Regions from separate parts of the Bacillus mesophilum genome, predicted to be linked through region 1. Evidence: predicted binding sites of a transcription regulator. Region 1 holds the regulator's gene; the other holds the start of a gene.
What was found. The regulator LexA, encoded in region 1, represses DNA repair genes until DNA is damaged. The targets are predictions, from matches to a motif close to CGAACATATGTTCG.
Positions count from the first base shown of each region.

Region 2: a site for LexA is predicted at 3,517-3,530, ahead of F7732_RS00580 (YolD-like family protein). Genes of this name have one in related genera too.

Region 1 is NZ_WBOT01000001.1:571,327-588,284, forward strand. It holds gene F7732_RS02810 (histidine phosphatase family protein) at 1-280, shown strand, start outside; gene F7732_RS02815 (hypothetical protein) at 277-588, shown strand; gene F7732_RS02820 (carboxymuconolactone decarboxylase family protein) at 639-1,004, opposite strand; gene F7732_RS02825 (transcriptional regulator SplA domain-containing protein) at 1,166-1,444, shown strand; gene splB (spore photoproduct lyase) at 1,428-2,456, shown strand; gene F7732_RS02835 (asparagine synthase) at 2,536-2,709, shown strand; gene F7732_RS02840 (DUF4257 domain-containing protein) at 2,741-3,028, opposite strand; gene lexA (transcriptional repressor LexA) at 3,356-3,973, opposite strand; gene yneA (cell division suppressor protein YneA) at 4,132-4,452, shown strand; gene F7732_RS02855 (YneB family resolvase-like protein) at 4,484-5,137, shown strand; gene F7732_RS02860 (DUF896 domain-containing protein) at 5,338-5,571, shown strand; gene tkt (transketolase) at 5,848-7,854, shown strand; gene sirA (sporulation inhibitor of replication protein SirA) at 8,044-8,481, shown strand; gene F7732_RS02875 (YneF family protein) at 8,566-8,781, shown strand; gene F7732_RS02880 (DUF6376 family protein) at 9,553-9,996, opposite strand; gene F7732_RS02885 (ABC transporter transmembrane domain-containing protein) at 10,170-11,918, shown strand; gene F7732_RS02890 (ABC transporter ATP-binding protein) at 11,923-13,719, shown strand; gene F7732_RS02895 (Spo0E family sporulation regulatory protein-aspartic acid phosphatase) at 13,774-13,986, opposite strand; gene F7732_RS02900 (cytochrome c biogenesis CcdA family protein) at 14,313-15,020, shown strand; gene F7732_RS02905 (response regulator) at 15,218-15,577, shown strand; gene F7732_RS02910 (CcdC family protein) at 15,724-16,206, shown strand; gene F7732_RS02915 (DUF2621 domain-containing protein) at 16,310-16,735, opposite strand.
Region 2 is NZ_WBOT01000001.1:94,018-100,879, forward strand. It holds gene F7732_RS00550 (N-acetylmuramoyl-L-alanine amidase family protein) at 1-230, shown strand, start outside; gene F7732_RS00555 (hypothetical protein) at 370-915, shown strand; gene F7732_RS00560 (hypothetical protein) at 1,431-1,613, opposite strand; gene F7732_RS00565 (Panacea domain-containing protein) at 1,854-2,315, shown strand; gene F7732_RS00570 (MAG6450 family protein) at 2,318-2,749, shown strand; gene F7732_RS00575 (YhjD family protein) at 2,760-3,128, opposite strand; gene F7732_RS00580 (YolD-like family protein) at 3,131-3,457, opposite strand; gene F7732_RS00585 (hypothetical protein) at 3,568-3,786, shown strand; gene F7732_RS00590 (YolD-like family protein) at 3,789-4,028, shown strand; gene F7732_RS00595 (helix-turn-helix transcriptional regulator) at 4,064-4,261, opposite strand; gene F7732_RS00600 (FtsK/SpoIIIE domain-containing protein) at 4,527-5,798, shown strand; gene F7732_RS00605 (replication-relaxation family protein) at 5,746-6,315, shown strand; gene F7732_RS00610 (hypothetical protein) at 6,312-6,731, shown strand.

The DNA of each region.
Region 1 (16,958 bases):
GAATTATACAGATATGGAAACAGTGGAGGAGTTAACCACTCGACTGCAGGAAGGACTAACGAGAATCAGCAGGGAATATCCAAATCAGAAAGTTTTGCTTGTGGCGCATGGCGCAGTCATTCATGCAATCCTAGCTGCAAACGCTTTAGATGCTGAGCTATTTAATCAAATTCGTTTAGAAAATGCTTGCCTAAATAATATGACTTTTAAAGAAGATAAATGGTCCATCAATGATTATAATGTGATCCATCATTTGCAGGAAAGAGAGGAAAAGCAATGAAAACCTCGACGATTTTAAAGTGGATCACTGGTGGTTTTGAAGCGGCACTGGGCATTCCTATCTTGGGAGGATTGTTTATTTTAAGTACAGCATGGACACCGTTATTTGTCATGCTAGTACTCCATATTGTGACACTTGTATTCAGTTCGAATGAAGGCGAAAAGAAACATGGCAGCATTTTAGGCATTGTCACCTCTGTTGTAGGGCTTATCCCTGTAGTAGGAATGGTTATGCATATCATTACTGCTATTTTGCTGATGATTGATGCAGCAAAGTCGAACAAAAAGGCAGAAATAGAAGAGTTTTAAGTGAACGAGCCACCGTCAGCAGTGGCTCGTTTTCTATTAGGCGCAATCACTTATTGAGAAAGATTATTTAAGTCATTGATGCAATCTTGAACAAGCGTGACTGCCTGACTCATAGCAGCACCGCCGCCAAATGCCGCTGTAACACCAATGGCTTCATAGATTTCCTGTTCACTGCACCCTTGGTCCAGACACCCTTTTGTATGATAAATGATGCAATATTCATCTTGAGAGTAAAGGCTGATCCCCAGAGCGATTAATTGTTTATCTTTCTGAGATAAAGTTCCCTCGCGAAAACATTCCTCAGTAAAAGCATTAAAGTGAGAAGCAAGCTCAGGCATCTTTTTTGTAAATGTTCCAAGTCCCTCTTTATAATGCAGCAATGCTGACTCTGTTTGGTTAGACGCATGTAAATCCATGAGATTCATCTCCATTCCAATTTATTTAGCATCGTTAGTATAAACCATTGCCATCATCCTTACCCGAAAGGTTATTAGAAACTATTTCCACTATATAGAAATCATAATTTGCTGTGTTGATCGGCAAAATGAGTGTATACATTTCGAAAGTGGTGATTAATGTGGAATACAGCCAAAATAGTAATGAATACCAAGCTGGTGACATTGTTTATATTTTTTATCGCAATCCGCACACACAGGATGTGGCAAACATTCAGGAAGCTGCTGTTGTCAATAATCCTGAAGATCCTCAATCTCTAGCTGTCTTTGTATATGAAACGTTTTATCCGCTGACAAATGAAATGGCGGTATATTCTACACCTCAAGAAGCCGAGGCTGCTTATCAGGAATACTTTGGAAACATAGATGGAGGAAATGGATTATATGATGAGACCTTTTAAGCCGCAGCTCGTTTATTTTGAGCCAAATGCACTTGATTATCCTTTAGGAGAAACTTTATACGATCGGTTTAAGGAAATGGGTCTGGATATCCGTTATACAACATCCCATAATCAAATCCGCAATTTACCGGGAGAGAATGATTTTCAAAAGTACAGAGTGGCGAAATCCACATTAGTGGTTGGTATTAGGAAAACCTTAAAGTTTGATACCTCGAAACCTTCTGCGGAATATGCCATTCCATTTGCCACTGGCTGTATGGGACATTGCCATTATTGCTATCTGCAGACGACGATGGGAAGCAAGCCATATATTCGAACTTATGTCAATGTGGATGAAATCTTGGATGCAGCAGATAAGTATATGGAAGAAAGATCACCAGAGATTACACGGTTTGAAGCATCCTGTACATCAGATATTGTTGGAATTGATCATCTGACACATAGTTTAAAAAGAGCTATTGAACATTTCGGCAAGTCCGAACACGGAAAACTTCGCTTTGTTACAAAATTTCATCATGTTGATCATCTGCTCGATGCAGAGCACAACGGAAAAACCCGGTTTCGTTTTAGCGTGAATGCCGATTATGTTATTAAAAATTTTGAGCCTGGCACATCACCGCTGGCAAAGAGAATTGAAGCAGCAGGGAAAGTAGCTAGAGCAGGCTATCCTCTAGGATTTATCGTTGCGCCAATTTATCTGCATGAAGGATGGCAGGACGGATATTACCATATGTTTGAACGCCTTCATGATGAATTACCTGAGGATGCGAAAAAGGATATTACATTTGAATTTATCCAGCACCGCTTCACCAAGCCAGCAAAAAAGGTGATTCAGAAAAACTACCCAATGACAAAGCTGGAGTTAGATGAGGAAAAACGACGCTATAAATGGGGAAAATACGGAATAGGCAAGTATATTTATCAGAAAGACGAACAAGAGGAAATCCAAAAAAGCTTATACGCTTATATGGAGAAATTTTTTCCTAATGCAAAATTGGAGTATTTTACATGAGTGATTAAAGATAAGAAAGCCGATACTATCTTTGGGTGAAAGAAATAACGCCTACTAACATCGATGTGGAGGGAAATACATGAACATTCGTGAAGGTATGATTCCAACTGCACTAGGTACGGCTGTAACAGCAACTGGATATGCACTTAAGCAAAAGCGTGGCAGCAACAAAATGATGGCTAACACATTATTTGGATTTGGACTTGCACACGTGGTTTTAGGTGTTATTGACCTGGTAGAGCATCGACGTTAGAAAGGATGAGGCGTGCAAAAGACTTGCACGCCTATTCTTTTTTCTCTCGCATCTTTAATAAGTCCAATCCTTTTAGGATAGCCTCTCCGCCTAGTCCAGCGATCATGGCAGTAACAATAACTGCTATGACAGATTCAGGATTTGCAGATAAGACCACTAGTACAGCTGCTAATGCCCCCATAATAACATCTTCAAAAAATCCCAGATAGATAAATCGTTTTGTTTTGCGCGGCTTGATCAGCTTGCCGTTTTTTTGAATATGTGCAGCTACACCGACAAATGCACCGATACAGAAAGACAGTAACATGTTCAATAACATAGCCCTTCACACTCCTAAATCCGAGATTTTTTGAAGCGACCTTAGTTAGAATCATGTTGTATTACCAGTATATAGGAATTTTCCAAAAATAGCATGGTTAATTATATCGAATTTTCAGATAACTATATAGGTGATGCGGCATATATATTGAACCTCACGTATAGAACGAAAGTTCGGTTTGGTGATTTTTATATCGTGGCAATGAATAAAGGCTATTGACGGGCCAGAATCAACGATAAAAATAGTTCAAATAACTATATTTGTTTAATTCCTTTTTGCTGATAAAAGAAAAAGCATGCAGGTATTCTGCATGCTCTGTTTGCCATATTAATGCATTTGGCGATAAACACCAGTAACTTTTCCTAAAATTGAAACATGGCGGAGGATGATTGGTTCCATAGTTGAATTTTCTGGCTGAAGCCGGAAGTAGTCTTTTTCTTTGAAGAAACGCTTAACAGTAGCCTCGTCATCTTCAGTCATTGCGACAACAATATCACCATTATTAGCAGTGCTTTGCTGTTTAACTACAACATAGTCACCATCTAAAATGCCGGCTTCTATCATACTATCACCCATAATCTCCAGCATGAAAACATGCTCATCTGGTGGCGCAAGACGCTCTGGAAGAGGAAAGTACTCTTCGACATTTTCGATTGCAGTAATAGGCTGCCCGGCAGTAACTTTTCCGACAATAGGTACGTTAATCGTATTTACCTTCGGGATATGAGTTTCTTCAAGATCCAATATTTCAATTGCCCTAGGCTTTGTAGGATCCCTTCTAATTAATCCCTTGCTTTCAAGTCTGGCTAAATGGCCATGCACTGTAGAACTGGAAGCAAGTCCAACAGCTTCCCCAATCTCTCTTACAGAAGGCGGATACCCTTTTTGTCGGACCTCATCTTTAATAAATTCCAAAATATCCTGCTGTCTTTTTGATAGTTTCAAATTGGATCACGCACCCTTTATTAATATCTTGTCCTTATTATACCATTCTTTTAAAACACATACAAACATAAGTTCGAATTTTATGTTGACCAAAACAAATGTTCGTATTATAATAATCGTAACAAATACGAACATACATTCTTTATGAGGTGAAGGCTATGAAAAAATTGTGGAATTCTTATTGCTATGCTATTATTCTTGTATTTTTAAGTATTACAGGCTCACTTATTCTTTCTTTTCAATTAGAAGATCAGGAAGACGATCAATATATGATGGTAACTGTTAATGAAAATGACTCTCTATGGGGGATTGCTGAACAATTTGCAGAGGAACATCATTTTTCTACTGCTGAATTTGTTCAATGGATGGAAACTCATAATGGCATTACAAATGGAAAAATTCATCCTGGTGATACTGTTTCGATTCCAGTAAAAGCTGATGAAGATCAATATATAACAGAATTGGCCAGCCGTGAATAGGAACAGGAACTAATAGAAGAAGGTGCAATACATGAATGCAATTATTTACTGCCGTGTCAGTACAAATAAAGATACTCAGGAATCCTCTTTGCAGAGGCAGGAAGAGGAATTGCTTCATCTGGCAAGTAAGAACGGATTTCTTCCAGCTAGAATTATAAAAGAAAAGGCAAGCGGATATGACCTTGAGCGAGAAGGAATTCTTGAATTGCTATCGCTAATCAAAGAAAAGGATATTCAGGCAGTCTTAATCCAGGATGAAACAAGGCTGGGCAGGGGGAATGCCAAAATAGCCATTCTTCATTGTATTCTGAAAGAGGACATCAAGTTATTTAGCGTTTCGCATAACGGGGAATTACAGCTTTCAGAATCAGACTCAATGGTACTGAAGATAGTGGGAATGGTTGAGGAATATCAACGAAAGCTGCATAATGTGAAAATTAAACGCGGAATGCAAAGAGCGGTCGAAAAAGGATATCAGCCCCAAAAAAACTTAGCTAACCAAGGTGAAAACGCTGGAAGAGAACGTATTGAAGTGCCAATATCTGAAATTGTCCGTTTACGTAAAAATGAGTTAACTTTTTCTGAAATCGCGGCAACCTTAAGAGGGTTTGGTTATAACATATCAAAAGCTACCGTACATAGGCGTTATCAGGAATATATAGATAAACTTAATACTGAACAATAAATCTCTAGATATTCAATTTGTCCAGCAATAGAGTAAACATTTGCATAGTATGGACTGGACTTTTCGGAAAAAGCCGTTAATCCATGTTTTTTTCACTTTAGAAGCTTCTTTATATACGAATAAGACTTCATCCTTGTCAATTTAACTATTTTCTAATAAAATGACATTTATGCTAAAGAAATAGTAAAGGAGCTGTCCATATGCTGCCAAAGGACAAACTCGCCCGCATAAATGCTCTAGCAAATAAGGCGAAAACAACTGGTTTAACGGAAGCAGAAGCAAAGGAGCAATCAGCTTTGCGCAAAGAATATTTGCAGACTTTCCGATCTTCCATGTTTAATACACTCAAGAGCGTAACAATCATAGATCCAGAAGGAAATGATGTAACACCTGAGAAACTAAAGCAGGAAAAGAACAACAACAAACTACATTAAATTGCTTAAAAAGTATGGGTTTATTTATACTATTCACATATGAAAAGAAGGAATACACCAGCTATGGCATGTGTTCCTTCTTTTCATTCTATTAAATTGTTGGCGTTGTCATTTTATTAAAGTAATTGATGAACATTTGTCTTTCCTGTTACATAATGCAAGTTTTAATGTGACAAAATAGGAAATATCATGTGTTTTTGGTTTCTATGAGTTGTCTTACCTCTCGAATGTCTATATATTAAAAGAGAAGATATTTTTCTCGAAAGGATGTAATTTATGTTTAATCAAACAGATGCTTTATCAATTAGTTCTATTCGAACATTATCCATTGATGCGATAGAGAAGGCCAATTCCGGTCACCCTGGTATGCCGATGGGTGCTGCACCAATGGCTTATACATTATGGACTCGATTTATGAATCATAATCCAAAAAATCCAAAATGGTTTGATCGTGACCGTTTTGTTTTATCTGCTGGACATGGCTCAATGCTTCTTTACAGCCTATTGCATTTATCCGGTTATGATGTGGCGATGGAGGATATTAAACAATTCCGCCAATGGGGAAGCAAAACACCAGGCCACCCGGAATTCGGCCATACACCAGGAGTAGATGCAACAACTGGACCACTTGGACAAGGTGTGGCAATGGCAGTTGGTATGGCGATGGCAGAACGCCATATGGCAGCTGTTTATAATAAAGAAGGTTTTAATGTTGTAGATCATCATACATATAGTATTTGTGGAGATGGAGACTTAATGGAGGGTGTATCTGCTGAAGCTGCATCTCTTGCAGGTCATCTTAAGTTAGGTAAACTTGTTGTTCTTTATGATTCAAATGATATTTCACTGGATGGAGATTTAGATCGTTCATTCTCTGAAAGTGTTGAGCAGCGTTTTAAATCATATGGCTGGCAATATATCCGTGTTAACGATGGCAATGATCTTCACGAAATTGCAAAGGCGCTTGAAGAAGCAAAGGATGATGAAAATCGTCCAACGATGATTGAAGTAAAAACAGTCATTGGTTTTGGTTCTCCGAATAAATCAGGTAAATCTGATGTACATGGTGCACCACTTGGAGCAGATGAACTGAAATTAACAAAAGAAGCGTATAAATGGACATTTGAAGAAGATTTCCATGTTCCAGAGGAAGTTTATGAGCATTTTAAAGCAGCAGTTGCTGAGCATGGCCAGAAAAAAGAGCAGGAATGGAATGACCTATTTGCTGCTTACAAAGAGAAGTATCCTGAGCTAGGCAGCCAGCTCCAATTGGCAATCAACGATGAACTTCCAGAAGGCTGGGATAAAGATGTGCCAGTTTATGAAGAAGGAAAAAGCCTTGCAAGCCGTGCTTCTTCAGGAGAAGTATTAAATGCAATTGCTCAGAACCTACCGACATTCTTTGGAGGATCTGCAGATTTAGCTGGTTCTAATAAGACAATGATTAAAGGAACAGAAGATTTTACACCAGAAAGCTTTGCTGGCCGAAACATTTGGTTTGGTGTACGTGAGTTTGCAATGGGTGCTGCATTAAATGGAATGGCACTGCATGGGGGAGTAAAAGTTTTTGGAGGAACATTCTTTGTTTTCTCTGACTACTTGCGCCCAGCAATTCGCCTTGCTGCATTAATGAACCTGCCTGTTACTTACGTATTCACACATGACAGTATTGCAGTTGGGGAAGATGGTCCTACACACGAGCCTGTAGAACAACTTGCAGCTTTGCGTGCAATGCCAAATCTTTCAGTCATTCGCCCTGCTGATGGCAATGAAACAGCTGCAGCATGGAAGATTGCCATTGAATCAACAAGCAAGCCGACAGCTCTAGTACTGACTCGTCAAAATTTACCGACAATAAAAGATACGGATAAAAACGCCTATGAAGGTGTATCAAAAGGCGGATATGTGATCTCTAAAGCAAATAATGAAAAAACGGACGTTCTTTTATTGGCTGCAGGTTCTGAAGTTGGATTAGCTGTAGAAGCTCAAAAATCTCTTGAAAATGAAGGGATTTATGCATCTGTAGTAAGCCTGCCAGCATGGGATCGTTTTGAAGCACAGTCAAAAGAATATAAAGAAAGTGTAATTCCGAAAGCTGTAAAGAAACGACTTGCTATTGAAATGGGATCTTCACTTGGGTGGCATCGTTATACTGGCGATGAAGGCGATGTGCTTGCCATCGATCAATTTGGTGCATCAGCTCCTGGTGAGAAAATTATGGAGGAATACGGATTTACCGTTTCAAATGTTGTGGCTCGTGTGAAAGCATTGCTTCAAAACTAATAACATTCCAATAGTTGAAAGAGCGCTAAGGTATTAAAGCGCTCTTTCTTTTGAATACTGAATGAAAATATCTCTTCTAGAATAACTCATTCGACAAAAGTAGTGGAATTTTGCGACGTTTTCAGACAGTAAATTTATTGACAAAAAGATATAATGACTCAAAAAGGTTTGTCCCATAAGGAGGGCCTTATGAGAGATTATCAAATATATCTGATTGAAGATGAATTTGCCACACATTATTTTGGTCGTGAACGGATGTTTTATGAGTTATTTGAGGAATATGAAAATGCAGCTGGAAAGCTAAACAAAATCATTGCAAAGCAAATTCAATATATTACTAAACCTATCCCAGGTCTGCGATTGCACCAGAATATTCATTTAGAAATGCAGCAAAAAATGAATTTTAAAATGGACAAATCAGGGAATTATATCATTGATGGAAAAAAGAGCAGTGCAGCATTAACCATTCATGATCGTTATCTTTCAATAGAAGCAAGCGGAAACTATGATGCAGAGACTATGTTTTTTGAAGTACTGCGTAAATATGAGGGATCATTTCTTGCTATCGATATGGAACATGGCCGCTATGGATGGTTAAAGCCTATAAAAGAAAGAAAATTCGTCTAAATAAGAGAAAAATAAGAGCAAATATTGTATAATAGCCTTTGGTCTAGTACACTGTATGATAGACAACACGAAGGAGGAAGAAAGATGGGTATGTATATTCTAGTTGGCGTACTTGCATTGCTTGCAGGTGTGGCACTAGGGTTTTTCATTGCTCGACGCTATATGATGAGCTACTTAAAGAAAAATCCACCAATTAACGAACAAATGCTAAAAATGATGATGATGCAAATGGGTATGAAACCATCACAGAAGAAAATTAATCAAATGATGAATGCGATGAATAAGCAGCAAGGGAAGTAAACACTAGAGCATTAGGTGTGTTTATCTAATCCTTTTTTAAAAATGAAACGGTGACGAAGAAGACTTATTCCTGCTATAGATATGATAGATCATTCTTTATCGTTTATCTTTCATTGGCTTGATTTTCGAAATTTGCATAAAAAGACTACTTATCCTGTTGAGATAGAATTCTGGATAAGTGGTCTTTTTTACGTTAACTAGAGCAAGGGGACCAGCTGCGCAAAAGATTCGCAGCGCAGGTTCTAGAAGGTTTGGTTTTATTGATTGAAACCCAAATTTGTATTTGAGGGACCGAAACACTCGAACTTAGGCTCCAATATATAAAGTTCCGAAAGTCTCGCAACCCAGTTTCGAAACTAATAAGTTCTGAAAGTCTCGCAACTCAGTTTCGAAACTAATAAGTTCTGAAAGTCTCGCAACTCAATTTCGAAACCAATAAAGTTCTGAAAGTCTCGCAACTCAGTTTCGAAACCAATAAGTTCTGAAAGTCTCGGGATCATGGTCCAAAACCAGCCCATTCTTAGAGTCTCGCACCAAATATCCAATAAACACTTTGCCATCAGTTTGTACATAGGAGAAAATTGTCCAGAATTAAAATCAATCAAAAGATCTCATTGCCAAGTTCGCTATAATTACGTTTAAAAAAAATACCTTTGGAAATGGAAAAAAGCTGAAAATTAGTTTTTCAGCTTTCATTGACCTGAACAATTAGCAATGGCTCGCTTGGTATAAGGTAAAGGAGAATGGTGTTTGATTAGTCACGGTTTAATCTTAAAGACCTAAGTCCTCAATTCTAGTAAAGAGTTCGTTCGCTTCTTGAATGGTTGTAAATAGTTCGGAGTTTTCGATATTGGTAATCACAAGGTTCCCATTGTCCAAAAGGGAATTGATTTCTGCCAATAAAGCCTCATTTTTCTGAACAAAGTCAGCATGCAGCCCTTCTGCTAGTGAGGGAATGTCTGTAAGCTGAATAAATTCTTCAATTTCTGTTTTAACATGCAGAAGCTGTTCTTCAAGTTCAGTTTGAACAGCAGAATCCGTTACTGCCTCCTGAAGCAATTCTGGTGCTTCTTCGGCAAAGGAATTTAATGTCTCTATATGAGCAGTTGCTTCATTTATATAGTCTAACGAATTGTTTACTTCCCCTAAAAATGAACACCCGCTTAAAACTACTGCTAGGATACTGATGAACATAAGTTGTACGAGTCGTTTCAATTTACCCGCATCCTTTCAATGAATTTCTTCCTATCTTATCCTACGATTGAGCAGGGAAAAGGTTTCATGTTGTTACCTACAAACCACTTTAGGAATTTAAATTTAATCTTTCCTATTTTTTAAATATTTGATAAACTAAGTTGGTTATTATGGAAGAACGTGGAGGACATCTTATGAGAGTTTTTGGGGATTTAATGTGGTTTTTTAAACAAGAAAAAAAGGCGTATATTACAGGCATCATCTTACTCTTATTTGTGGCGGTTCTTCAGCTGGTCCCGCCGAGAATTGTTGGTATTTTTGTAGATCAAATAATTGGTCATACCCTAACTGCTGAGACTATTCTTTATTGGATCGGAGTTTTGGCTGCATGTGCATTTGCCATGTATGTGCTGCGGTATTTTTGGCGAATCATGATTTTTGGTTCATCTGTTAAGCTTGCCAGGCTGCTGCGGAACAATCTTTATCACCATTTTACTAAGATGTCCCAAGCTTTCTATCAGAAGAAACGCGTTGGTGATTTAATGGCACATGCGACTAATGATTTATCCGCAATTCAGCAGACAGCCGGAGCTGGGGTATTAACATTAGTTGATTCTTTAGCTACAGGAGGAGCTGTAATCATCGCTATGGCAGCAACGATCAGCTGGAAGCTCACTCTCATTGCGCTAATTCCGATGCCGCTAATGGCTATTTTAACCAGCTGGTATGGCACATTGCTTCATAAACGTTTCCACAAAGCACAGGAAGCTTTTTCGGATTTAAATGATAAAACACAGGAAAGTATTTCTGGCATTAAGGTCATTAAAACATTTGGTCAGGAAAAAGAAGATATAGAAGATTTTCGCAAGCAATCTGAGGATGTTGTAAATAAGAATATTTCAGTTGCAAAGGTGGACGCTTTATTTGATCCGACCATCAGCATTATTGTGGGTGTGTCATTTTTTCTATCCATTGCGTTTGGAGCACGATTTGTTCTTGCTGGGGAAATTACAATTGGAGAACTTGTTTCTTTTACAACGTATTTGAGTCTTTTGGTATGGCCGATGCTCGCGTTCGGATGGCTGTTTAATATTGTTGAGCGTGGAAGAGCATCATATGACCGTGTTAGAGCATTATTAGCTGAAAAAGTAGACATTCGAGAAGATTCAGATGCCAGCAGAGAGGTACCGAGTGGAAACCTTCATTATCAGATTGATTCTTTTACATATCCGGGTGCAAATGTTCCCGTCCTTAAAGATATTCACTTTGAACTGAAAAAAGGGCAAACTCTAGGAATCGTCGGGAAAACCGGTGCAGGCAAAACAACTTTATTAAAACTTCTTACACGCGAGTTTGAAGGGGAAAAGAGTGAGGTTCTTTTTAATAACCTTTCAATTAAGAAATATAAACTGGACAGCCTAAGGGCAGCGATAGGATATGTACCGCAAGAGCATTTTCTATTTTCAACAACTGTGGCCCAGAACATTGCTTTTACAAGTCCAAAGATAGATACGGAACGAATCTATGATGCTGCTCGGCTATCGCATATTCATGAGGATATCCTGCAATTTACAGACGGATATGAGACCGTCGTTGGGGAACGTGGCGTTTCGCTTTCAGGAGGACAAAAGCAGCGTATTTCAATCGCCAGAGCTCTGCTGATGAATCATGAAGTTCTAGTGCTGGATGATTCGTTATCAGCAGTTGATGCTAAGACAGAAGAAGCAATTTTAAGTTCATTAAAGGAAGAAAGAGAAAATAAAACGACAATCATAACGGCACATCGATTAAGTGCCATTCAGCATGCTGATCTAATTATCGTATTGGATGGAGGAACCATCATTCAGCGGGGAACACATGAAGAGCTGATGGAAATAGAAGGCTGGTATAAAACAATGTTTTTACGTCAGCAATTAGAAGAACTTGTGGAGTACGGAGGGTAGCGAGATGGAAAAAATACCAGTTTTAACAGGGAAAGAACAAAGAAATATTTTATTTCGTTTACTATCCTATACAAAACCGCATAAAAAAACAATTATCATTGCATTTCTCCTTCTGCTGGCTACAACGGCGGGAGATATATTAGGCCCAATTCTGGTTAGTGTTTTCATCGATGATTACTTGCGTCCTCAAAATCTGGTTGCGGAACCATTAATTATTCTTGGGGCAGCATATTTAGGTCTTCAAGTCATGAACTTAATTGTTTCTTATTTTCAGCTGCTGAAATTCCAGGAAATCGCCTTGAAAATCATACAGCAGCTGAGAATTGATGTCTTTAGTAAGGTACAGGCTCTTGGGTTAAAATATTTTGATAAAACACCTGCCGGCAGCATTGTTTCGCGTGTTACAAATGATACTGAAGCGATAAAGGATATGTTTGTCAGTGTCTTAGTGACCTTTATTCAAGGCGGATTTCTGCTGGTTGGGATTTTTATTGCTATGTTTATCCTGAATGTGAAGCTTGCCTTATTCTGCCTTATTATTTTGCCGCTTATTTTCATGATTATGGCAGCATATCGAAAATACAGCTCCGTTTTTTATCAGGATTTGCGTGAACGGCTCAGTCAGCTGAATGCCAAGTTAAGTGAATCTTTGCAGGGAATGGCTATTATTCAAGTTTTTCAGCAGGAAAAGAGAATGCGAAATGAATTTGAGGAAATTAACGAAGCGCATTATAAAGCAGGGATACGGAATATAAAGATTGATGGATTGCTGCTTCGTCCAGCCATCGATCTTGTTTACGCACTTGCCTTAATCATCGTGTTGAGCTTTTTTGGCTTTAATTCGTTAAATAGTCCGGTTGAGATTGGCGTTATTTATGCTTTTGTCAGTTATTTAGACCGTTTTTTTGAGCCTGTTAATAATATCATGCAGCGCCTGTCTATGTATCAGCAGGCGATTATTGCGGCGTCACGCGCTTTTAAACTGCTTGATGAAGATGAGCTTGCTCCTGATCAGCTTGAAAACAGCACCTTGCAAGTTACAAATGGTGAAATAGAATTCCGCAATGTTTCCTTTTCATATGATGGCAAAAGGGAAGTTCTAAAAAATATTAGCTTCAAAGCCAGACCTGGAGAAACGGTGGCACTTGTTGGTCATACAGGAAGCGGAAAAAGTTCAATTATCAATATGATGATGCGATTTTATGAATTTGAGCGTGGAGATATTTTAGTAGACGGACATTCCATTAAGCATTATGGAAAAGAAGAGCTCCGCAAAAAGCTTGGCCTCGTCCTGCAGGATCCATTCCTTTTTTATGGAACCATTAAAGATAATATTAGTCTATATAATGATGGACTATCAGATGCAGAGATTAAAAAGGCAGCTGAATTTGTCCAGGCGCATCACTTTATACAGCAATTAGAGGACATATATGATCATAAGGTAGTAGAGAGAGGATCAACATTTTCCAGCGGGCAGCGTCAGCTAATAGCTTTTGCCAGAACCATTGCATCTAATCCCAAGGTTTTAGTTCTAGATGAAGCGACGGCTAATATTGATACCGAAACAGAAGAAGCCATCCAGTTTGCGCTAAACAAAATGCGAAAGGGCAGAACAACAATTGCAATTGCCCATCGATTATCAACGATTCAAGATGCTGAACAGATTCTTGTTCTCCACCAGGGGGAAATAGTTGAAAGGGGCAATCACCAGGAGCTGCTTTCCCAAAGAGGGCTTTATCACAAAATGTATTTATTACAGAATGGGACAGCTGAAATCGTGGAAGACGCAGTAGGAACTTAATACGGAAAATGAAATAAAAAAGAATGCAGGCTGCCATGAGAGGTGACCTGCATTCTACGCTTTTTTTAGAAAGGTACGATTGTATTCATTTAATAAGGCATCCAGCTCTTGACTATATTTAATAGCATCCGTAGAATTTAACCCGCTTGACATGGCTACTTGAATTAATTCTGAACGTTTTTTTTCGATTAATGCAAGCAATTCATTTTTATTCACGGCTGGAAATCCCTTCATATCAATTTCACCTTTAGCAAATAGTACAGACATCATAAACCACCCATGTAAAACTCAAGAAATTGTCACAATAATTGTTAGCTCTTATCTAGTATAACGAATGTTGGTAATTAATTCAAAAGAAACTTTTGTAAAACTTTAGGATGTCTAAATAAAATAACATTAGTTGCGTACTTGAAACATAGAAATATATGGACATCTATTTAGAAAATGGGTTAGAATTACGGGTAGCTTACATGCTGAAATTTTGTTTTTTGATTAATGGTGTTATGACATAAATTGTTCACATTTAAACCTAACTATTCTTGGCGCTTTTGCTAGAATAGAACATGATCACTATATGATCGGGAGTTGTTACCATGACAGATATTAATTTATTTCTTGCATTGGGTGCAGGTTTTTTAAGTTTTATTTCACCTTGCTGTTTGCCCTTATATCCTGCTTTTTTGTCCTACATAACTGGGATGTCTGTAGGTGAACTGAAAAATGATAATGCCATGCTGCAGAAGAGAAGCCTTTTTCATACCATAGCCTTCTTAATTGGTTTTTCGATCATTTTTATTGCACTTGGATTTAGTTCTACTTTTATTGGTGAGTTTTTCAGAGAGTATAATAATCTGATCCGGCAGATTGGCGCGATCTTTATTGTTGTGTTTGGATTAATGATTGTCGGCATTATCAGTCCAGAAATCTTAATGAAGGAAAGGCGTTTTGAATTTAAGAACAGACCTGCGGGATATTTCGGTTCTGTCTTAATTGGTCTTGCTTTCGCAGCTGGCTGGACACCATGCATGGGGCCGATTCTTGTATCCGTTATTGCGTTAGCGGCAACAAACCCTGGTTCCGGTATATTTTATATGATTGCATATACATTAGGTTTCGCTATTCCATTTTTTGTTATGTCGTTTTTTATTGGCAAATTGCAATGGATTAAAAAACATAATGTGAAATTGATGAAAATTGGCGGATACATTATGATCGTGATGGGGATTATTTTATTTTTCGATTGGATGACAATGATCATTTCCTATTTCACTGCTTTAACAGGCGGATTTAAAGGATTTTAATAGGGCTTAAAAGTGAGTGTAAACCACTGAGAAAAATAAAATTGAACATTCAGTTCATCCATCCGCAAAAATTGTCGGGTACTTTGAATTGATATTTTTGATTAAATTAGGTATATTGGATTATGTAATTCTCAAGTAGACAGCTGTATTTTACATATAATTGAACTTACCGTCGCCGTATCGAGGGGGAAACACCAATGGCAAAGATTTTAATAGTGGATGATGCGAAATTTATGAGACTTACGCTTTCAAACATATTAAAAAAGGCGCAGCATGAAATTGTAGGCGAAGCGGAAACGGGAATAGAAGCAATCAATCTTTACCGTACACTGCAGCCTGATCTTGTAACCTTAGACATCACAATGCCTGAGATGAGCGGTCTTGAAGCAATGAGAGAAATTAAGAAGGAATTCCCTTCAGCTAAAATCATTATGTGCTCAGCAATGGGGCAGCAGAAAATGATCGTGGAAGCAATTGAATCAGGCGCAAAAGATTTTATCGTTAAGCCATTTGACGAATCACGCGTTTTGGATGCGGTAGAAAGAGTTTTAAACTGAATGTACACTGAATCGGCATCTGATGAAGGTGCCGTTTTTTCATTTTTATCTCTAAATTCGTAATAAAATCTCATAATAGATGACTCATTCTATTAACTTGAGATATAATAAGATAGTCAAAATTATAGAAAAAAGGATGTCTTTGTATGAACATGGTAGTTGTTTCTTCTATAGGTGCAGTGCTCATGGCCATTTTTGCTATGTTTATCCGAATGAAGTCTGCTGAAAAACCTGCTTCAGCTAGAAAAATTATTTTGCCGCCATTATTTATGAGTACTGGTGCGCTAATGTTTATATTTCCTGTCTTCCGTGTGACTCCAATTGAAATACTGGAAGCCATCTTAGTAGGTATGTTATTTTCAATCTTATTGATTAAAACATCTAAATTTGAAATTAAGGAAAACGATATATATTTAATCCGCTCTAAAGCATTTATATTCATTTTAATTGGATTACTTGTCATACGAATTGCGGCAAAGTCCATTTTAAGCGCATCTATTGATGTTGGCCAGCTTGGAGGTATGTTTTGGATTTTAGCCTTTGCTATGATTGTACCTTGGCGTATTGCGATGTATATCAATTTTAAGAAGCTGCAGAACACTCTTTTATTAGGGAAAAATGCGGTCTGATAAAAAGAACGGCTTATTCGTATCCGGTAATAGAGTGTCCTTTTTGCAAAGCAAACAAAAATGCTCCAGCCTGTGCCGGAGCATTTTTTGTTTATACATTTGATTAGAATAAATGTTCATAAGGGACGATACTAATTCGGCTTTCATCCAGTTTTTTGCGGAGAAATTTATGATCCCTTTTCGGAGTTGCTAAAATATATCCTCGGATAACCAAATCCTGATTAATCACTTTTGCTTTCTCTTTTACAGCAAGTTCTCCTATTTTTCCAGCGATTTTCTGGCGTGCTACATCCCTAAATAGCTCTGGAACGGGACTAACAAGATCATCTAACAGCTCTTTTTCACCTTGCTTCCATAAATGCTTTGTTTCCATTACAAAATGTTCTTCCCAATCCATATCGGATTTGCCGTCTTCTTTTGGTAAGCGCTTTAAGAATTTTCGGAACATAAAAAAGCCGCCAATCGCAAAAGAACCAAGTAAAACGACAATCCAAAACAAAATAAACCATAAAAACCAGCCTTCAAGCATTGCATTCACCTACACTGAAATATTCTGATCCTATTATAAACCTTGTTTTACTATCAGACAAGAAGTCATTCTAGCACATTCATTATATTCAGTCATTTGACTGTTCATAAGAATGTAACAATTATATAGAAACTACAAGGTATTTACTATTGAAAGATAATGAAAAACATAGTACCATGTTACAGTGTATTAACTAAAGGGTTATTATAAGAACTTACATATT
Region 2 (6,862 bases), 480 kb from region 1:
AAAAATCTAACTCTCAAAAACAGGAGGATGATATCATGTCACAGCCGTTTAATCCTACGAGTCAAACAATAAAAAATTCAGTTTCCACAGTCTTAAGCAGGTTCGAGCAGAAGGATCCAGCGCTCTCTAAGGAATGGAGAGATAAACAAAGAGATGGTGAACTAACAATCTCTGATGCAGTAGGTTTATTATATGTAGCCGTGGATCGTGGATTTATTCAAGGTAAATAGGGTGATAAATTAGTAGTACAAAAGTATAGTTTTAAAAAATATAAAATTTTTTCCAAAAATTTGGAGGAGTTTTAGTATTTTTGTCAAATTACTTACAAATAAGGGTAATAAATCCTTAATTTTTTTTAGGAGTGATATTATGATTAGAAACAAGTTTATGGGCAGGCAGATGATTTTGGCATTGGTAATGTTTTTTGGATTGGCAACTATCTTTCCCTCCGTGTCTTTAGCTAATGAACAACAAGTTAATGAAGAAGATGTAGAAGAATTAGCAAATGTTTTAAAAGTTGTTTATGAAGAAGCAGTAATTAAGGATGAGTATGGAAACACTGTAGGTATTGATGTAGAAAAACTAAGAGAAGAATTTGGGGATATAGAAGAATTTGCTGGATTAGAAGATGAGATTATTGCGTCTTGTCAAACTAAAGATAGTAATATTATTCAACCTATGCATCATACTGAGTATCATGACAATATGAACAAGTGTGTAAATGAAGGAATTGTTGATAACTTTGGACCTCTTGTTACTGGGGCCGCTTTAGCTGGTATTGTAGATGCAATTTTAGATAAGCAGTATACAACAGCAGCAAAAAAAATTATTAGTGCTGGTTTTAGAGGCAGTGTAGTAGGAACAGGGGTTACCCTAGCTACAATGTTTATAGGTTGTATGATAGAGCATGGTTAACAAAAAAAGACTTCTACTGATCAGTAGAAGTCTTTTTTTTGTTTGGTTTAGTAATTTTAATAATCCACATAACTAATTCATATAAGATAACAAAAATCACTGTTCGAATTAAATTTTCCGTAAGTTGAGGATCGTTACTTTTAAAGTAATCCAATAAAGAAAATGCTGGAAAAAGCAGGACGAAGAGTAAAAGAGGGCGTTTAAACAAATCGAAAACTCCTTTTCTCATTTTTAATAATTATAACATAGTATAGAATTATAAATGCTTAGGTGGAAATGTTTTTACAAAATGAGGAATTTTTCACAGTTATTTTATCTTATTTTAATAATTATTATTATATATATTATTATCTGGGTATATTTATTTGACCATATCTGGGGAGAGGAATATTTCAATAAGTAATTGTTAATTAGAGGTGGTTTAAGACCTGCGTTTGTTTCCCTAGATTGCGGATATATTGAAGGAAAAAAGGAATAGTACTCTTACATCATGACTCCACACCAAGAAGCCCTTCTCAATCGCTGAGAGGGGCTGCTTTTTCCATTGCTTCGTTTAAATTCGATAGTGCCTCATGAAAAGTCTTCCCTCTGCCAATAAATCCACTGTTGTGTCTGTGCGCTGATACTTCCACACGATTATTAGTAGCAATTATTACATACTTAAATCCATTCGCTTCAAAAGTAACTGGTGTTTTCAATTTAATCCCTCCTTTTACCAATTAATTAGACAAATAGGAGAATATCCCTTGTGACAAAATTATGAATAGAATTATTAAAATAAATATAATAAATCAACATTTAGTTATAAAAACAAAATTGGAATCAATATATAGAATTGGAAAAAATAATATTATATTTTCAATAAATAATGTTGCAACAATAATCATTTTTTATGATATAGTGCAATTAAATACACGGTAATACAAGGGAGTGATAACATGGCAATTACTGTATTTAATGTTGCTGACTTCTTCCTAAATCGAGTTAAAACCGAACTGGGTAGCTCAATTACTCATTTAAAGTTACAAAAGTTATGTTACTATGCACAAGCGTGGTATCTTGCTTTGGAGGACAATAAATTATTTAATGAGCGCTTTGAAGCCTGGGTACACGGACCGGTGTGTCCTGACCTTTTTCAGAAATATAGAGATCATCAATGGCAAAGTTTACGACCAGTAACAGAATTCGAAGATTCTATCTTTACCCAAGAACAACTCGATCATTTAGAAGAGATCTGGGAAATCTACGGAAAGTATGATGGGAAATTCTTAGAAGAGCTCACGCACCAAGAAGATCCATGGATAGATGCAAGGGATGGCTACGATCCTACTGAACGATGTAATAATATTATAGATGTCAACCATATGAAGATTTATTACAGGGATCAATTAGAGGATTAATAATGGCTGGGAAAAAGGATAAAAGAAAACGAATTAAAGAACCCACAACAAAAAGCAGAAAAGGCAGTACTAGAATACCTGAACCCGAAGTGCTGGTATCTACAATTAATGAGAACCCGACTATTTCTTTTTTGCATCTATGTGAAAAAAACTGTCAATTACAAGATCTTGGCAAACAAGACTTAAAGCAACTTTCTAAGTTCCTAAAAAGAATTTCTTGTATGACTTGGTCTCAAATTAGAAATAGCGATGGAATAAAAATGAAAAAGATTCCTACCTATAGTCTTGCATATTCTTTACCTGCAAGTGTTTCAGAGGAAGAGGAAATATTTGAAATGAGAGTTTCTGATGGCCATAGGTTATGGGGATTCCAAAATCGTGCCACCTTTTATGTGATTTGGTTTGACCCCACACACTCTGTTTGTCCAGCTTAAAAAACCCTTCTCAAGTGAGAGGGGTTTTTATTTTTTTCAAATAATAGTTCAATAATGCTTCAACTCTGTTACGTATAGCTGGATTGAAATAGTTGTGTTTTTCCTCATAACCCTTCCAGATGAAGCTAAATTGCGTAAAAGACTCATCATGGGAAGTCTGCTGCACCTTCATTTGTTTTTTCCTCATTTGATCCTTAACTCCTTTTAAATCCCGTTGCACCGCCCTAAGTGTTTCATCCACCAGATCTAGATATGGTTGTCGAAGCTTAAAAGGAGCTTTTTCAATCACCTTAAAATCTTTTTCGAGAATTACAACAACCATTGGCAGATACATTGCCTTCTCAATTAAATCTCGATCTTCCTCTGGAATCCTTGTCATGCCTATAACCTCTCAACAGCTGTAATATCAACAATCATTATGCGGATATTATCATCGTCTTTCTCCAAAATTATATACTTCATTAAATAATCAACCTTGCCAACGATTCCAATGTGATCATTAAAATATCCTTCTTGCCATACAGTAATCTTTATTTCTAGTGTGTAATTCAGCGATTCCATAACAATAATGCCTATTTCCTCAAGTTCTTGTTCGTCCAGTTGCGGCTTATCCTGCTTTTCTTCTTCCTTGGCAGTGGTTTTTAGTAAGCCAGTGTGCTCATGCATGAAAAATCCCTGCCACTTTTTAAGACCACGATCACGCAACATATTCCCATCTCCTTTAACCAATATTATATGCGAACGTTAGTTCTTCATTCAATTGAAAACGAACAAAAGTTCGTATATAATTAATGGTAACAACAAAGGAGGTATGATCGATGAAAGGGTTATTGAAGAGAGCTGCAGAAACTGGTGAAGAATTAGAAATGATTTACCAGGACAACAAAGGGAATATCAGTCAGCGAAAAATCAAGGTTTTAACTGTTAATGAAGATTCTTTTCGTGCTTATTGTTTCATTCGACGGCAGCAGCGTACATTTAAATTGAATAACACTTTATCGATCGCACCAACACGTAAAATGAGGAGAGGAGCTTAAAAATGGCTAAAGTAAAGAAAAAAAGACCAACTAGAGACGAATTTGAACTAGAGGAGATTGGTAATTCACTTACAGAGGCACATACTGAGAAATCAGAAGTACACTTGATTGTTTGGGAAAAAGAACCTGTTCAAGGGAATATAGTAAAGATGGATAGTCGCACAAAGTTAATTCACATTGAAAAAAACACCGAGATTACTAAAGTCCCGTTTATGGACATAATGAAGGTTTCTATACTATAAACAAGTAAAGCTCCTCTCATTTGAGAAGAGCTTTTTTATTCCACTAAATCTCCCCATAAACTTTCCACTGTTTTATTAAGCAATCTGGCTATTTTGATAGCAACTGGCAGCGTAGGCATTGATTCTCCACGAACAATTTTACTGTATGCGCCTGGTGTTAGGTTCACTTTTTGAGCGATAAAGGCTTGCTTAATCCCCGTCTCTTTATGATATTTCTGCAGCTTAGTTTCCATGAAAAATCACCTCGCTTTATAAATTCTTCAAAAAATATGCTTGTCCTCTAAATTTTTGTGTGTTAGGACAAACATTTAATCACATATCTATTACCATTCAGCAAGATATACGGTTTTACATTCGCTAATTGCAGTCGTTTTAAAATTCTCTATGTGCACAGTAACCCGACATCAAAAATGCTAGTATTACCAAGGATTTCTTCAGTATTTTGTTATTCGTTTACCTTGCAACTATTACTACGTAATACTAAAAGGAGGGGTGGCGTTGATTTTTGAAATTCTTACTTCAACTTTAATGGGTGGTTTAGCTGGTTATTCATATTTAAAAAAGACTGGCATATCCAATGATGCAGATAAAATCCAAAGAATTTTTAACAACGCTGGCATGACGATCAGAGAGGATGGCAAAGTAAAAACTATTCGGCTTCAGCGCAAAAGGAGAATTGATGGAGGAATGGAGTATGTTTATCAGCTACCGTTAGGAATGTCATCAGAAGAAGTAATTGCGAAGAAAAATGTATTGGAGGATGGCTTGAACATTAAGGAAAAAACCTTTCAACTCCAGTTTTCCGACATTCTGAACCTCAAGCTTGATAAAACATTACTCAAACAATTAAAGGAGTTATTAACCAGTACAAAATCTCAGAAGGAAATTGACATTGAATTTGACGGCATGCTGCGAATTCGTATATTTAGCGAGGGGTTACAGAGCAAATATGAATGGAATGAATCTTACCTTAAAAAGAATACCTGGTCCGTTCCAGTCGGAAAAACAAGATCTTCTATTGTGCGGCATGATTTTGATGAGCACAAACATTTAATTGTTGCTGGATCAACCGGTTTTGGCAAGAGCGTGCTATTAAAACTTATAGTTACAACTCTAATCTGCCAGCAGCCTGAAAATGTTCATCTGCACTTAATTGATTTAAAAGGTGGATCTGCTTTTCAACGTTACAAGGATCTAAAACAAACGAAAAATTTCACTCGGGAGCCGGCAGCAGCCAAGGGGATTTTAAAAGAAATACAGAGCCAAATGGATATCACATATAAAGAAATTGTTGACCTAGGGTCTGAAGATATAAAGGAATCTGGCATAAAAGATCGGCATTTTATCATAATCGATGAAGCAGCTGACATAGCAGATGATTCGGCCGCGATGGAGGTTGTAACGGATATAGCAAGAAAAGGCAGGGGAGCTGGGTACTATTTGGTCTACGGGACCCAGTATCCATCCAGCCAATCCATCCCACAGCAGACTAAGAGAAATATTCCTGTGCGGCTTTGTTATGTACTTGATGATGCTACAGCATCTAATACTGCGCTTGGTCAAACTGGAGCTGAATCTTTACCAATGATACCTGGTCGCGGCATTTATAAAAACGTCAAAACACAAGTCGTGCAGACGCCATTTATCAGCAATAAAGAAATACAAAAGAAAATTGAGCCTTATATAAACATTAGACCAAGAGAGGAGTCGCCAACCATTGAAAAATCAGAAACGAATAGAGGAAATACTTTTAAGCTTGAAGAAATGTGATTACCTATCAAGGGAACAACTGCAGCGCATGCACCGCCTTGGTCAAGAGCGAAATGCCCAGCGGATCCTAAGTGGCATGGAAGAATACTTGTCTCACTTCTTGGAAAATAAAGTGAAGGTTTACTATTTAAATTCAGCAGGTCGTGAAATGGTGCTGTCTGAGAAAGTGCGCAAAAAGACAGCTCAAGTAAATCATTATCTAATGAGAAACGATCTGTACATCGTATGCGGCCGCCCAATCAGCTGGCAGAATGAAGTAAAAATAACCATTAACGACATATCCCTTATAGCAGATGCAGCCTTTATCTCCAATAAACTCCACCACTTTGTTGAAATTGACTACAAACAAACAATGTCCCAAAACATTCAAAAAATAAAGAAATACAAGAAGTTATCCACTTATAATCCACAATTTGTGCTTATCTGGGTAACTACAACGGATTTTAGGAAGAACAAATTAGAACAGCTATGTGAAGGGTTAAAATATAAAGTTTATTTAAGGGAGGATTTGAAGTGAAAACACAAACTATGTCGATCAGTGCATTTATGACGGGCAGCTATAAGAAAGAAAAGCCTAAGAAGAAATATGGGCAATTAGCAAGAAGGATAGGCACATCTATAGCATTCCCTTTAATAGCAGCTAAGCCAGCGTTTGCAGCTACTCCTGAAGCAGTGCCTGTTGCAGCAACTCAATTTATTGGTGAAAAAACTTTAGAAGTTATTGCTCATGCTTTGAATCCATTAATTGATTTAATGTTAGCCCTTAGTTTTCCTGTTTGTTCTATTATTATAGTAGGTTCTTGTTTTTTCTTTATGCTCGGCAAAAGCGAGCGTGGATGGAGTGGGATTCAAAATGCAGGATTGGGATATGTGTTGATTCAAATCATGCCAATGCTCTTAGGTGTGCTTAAGGAAATTGGTAGCGCAATTTAAATGTTGACGAATTGTTGACGAACACGGTCAACAATGCACCTTTTTAATCCGGTAAGAACTTGTTTGAATCATGGAGAAGCCTTGCTACACAAGGGTTTATCCTTTTTCTTCTTAATCATTCCTGTTATGTT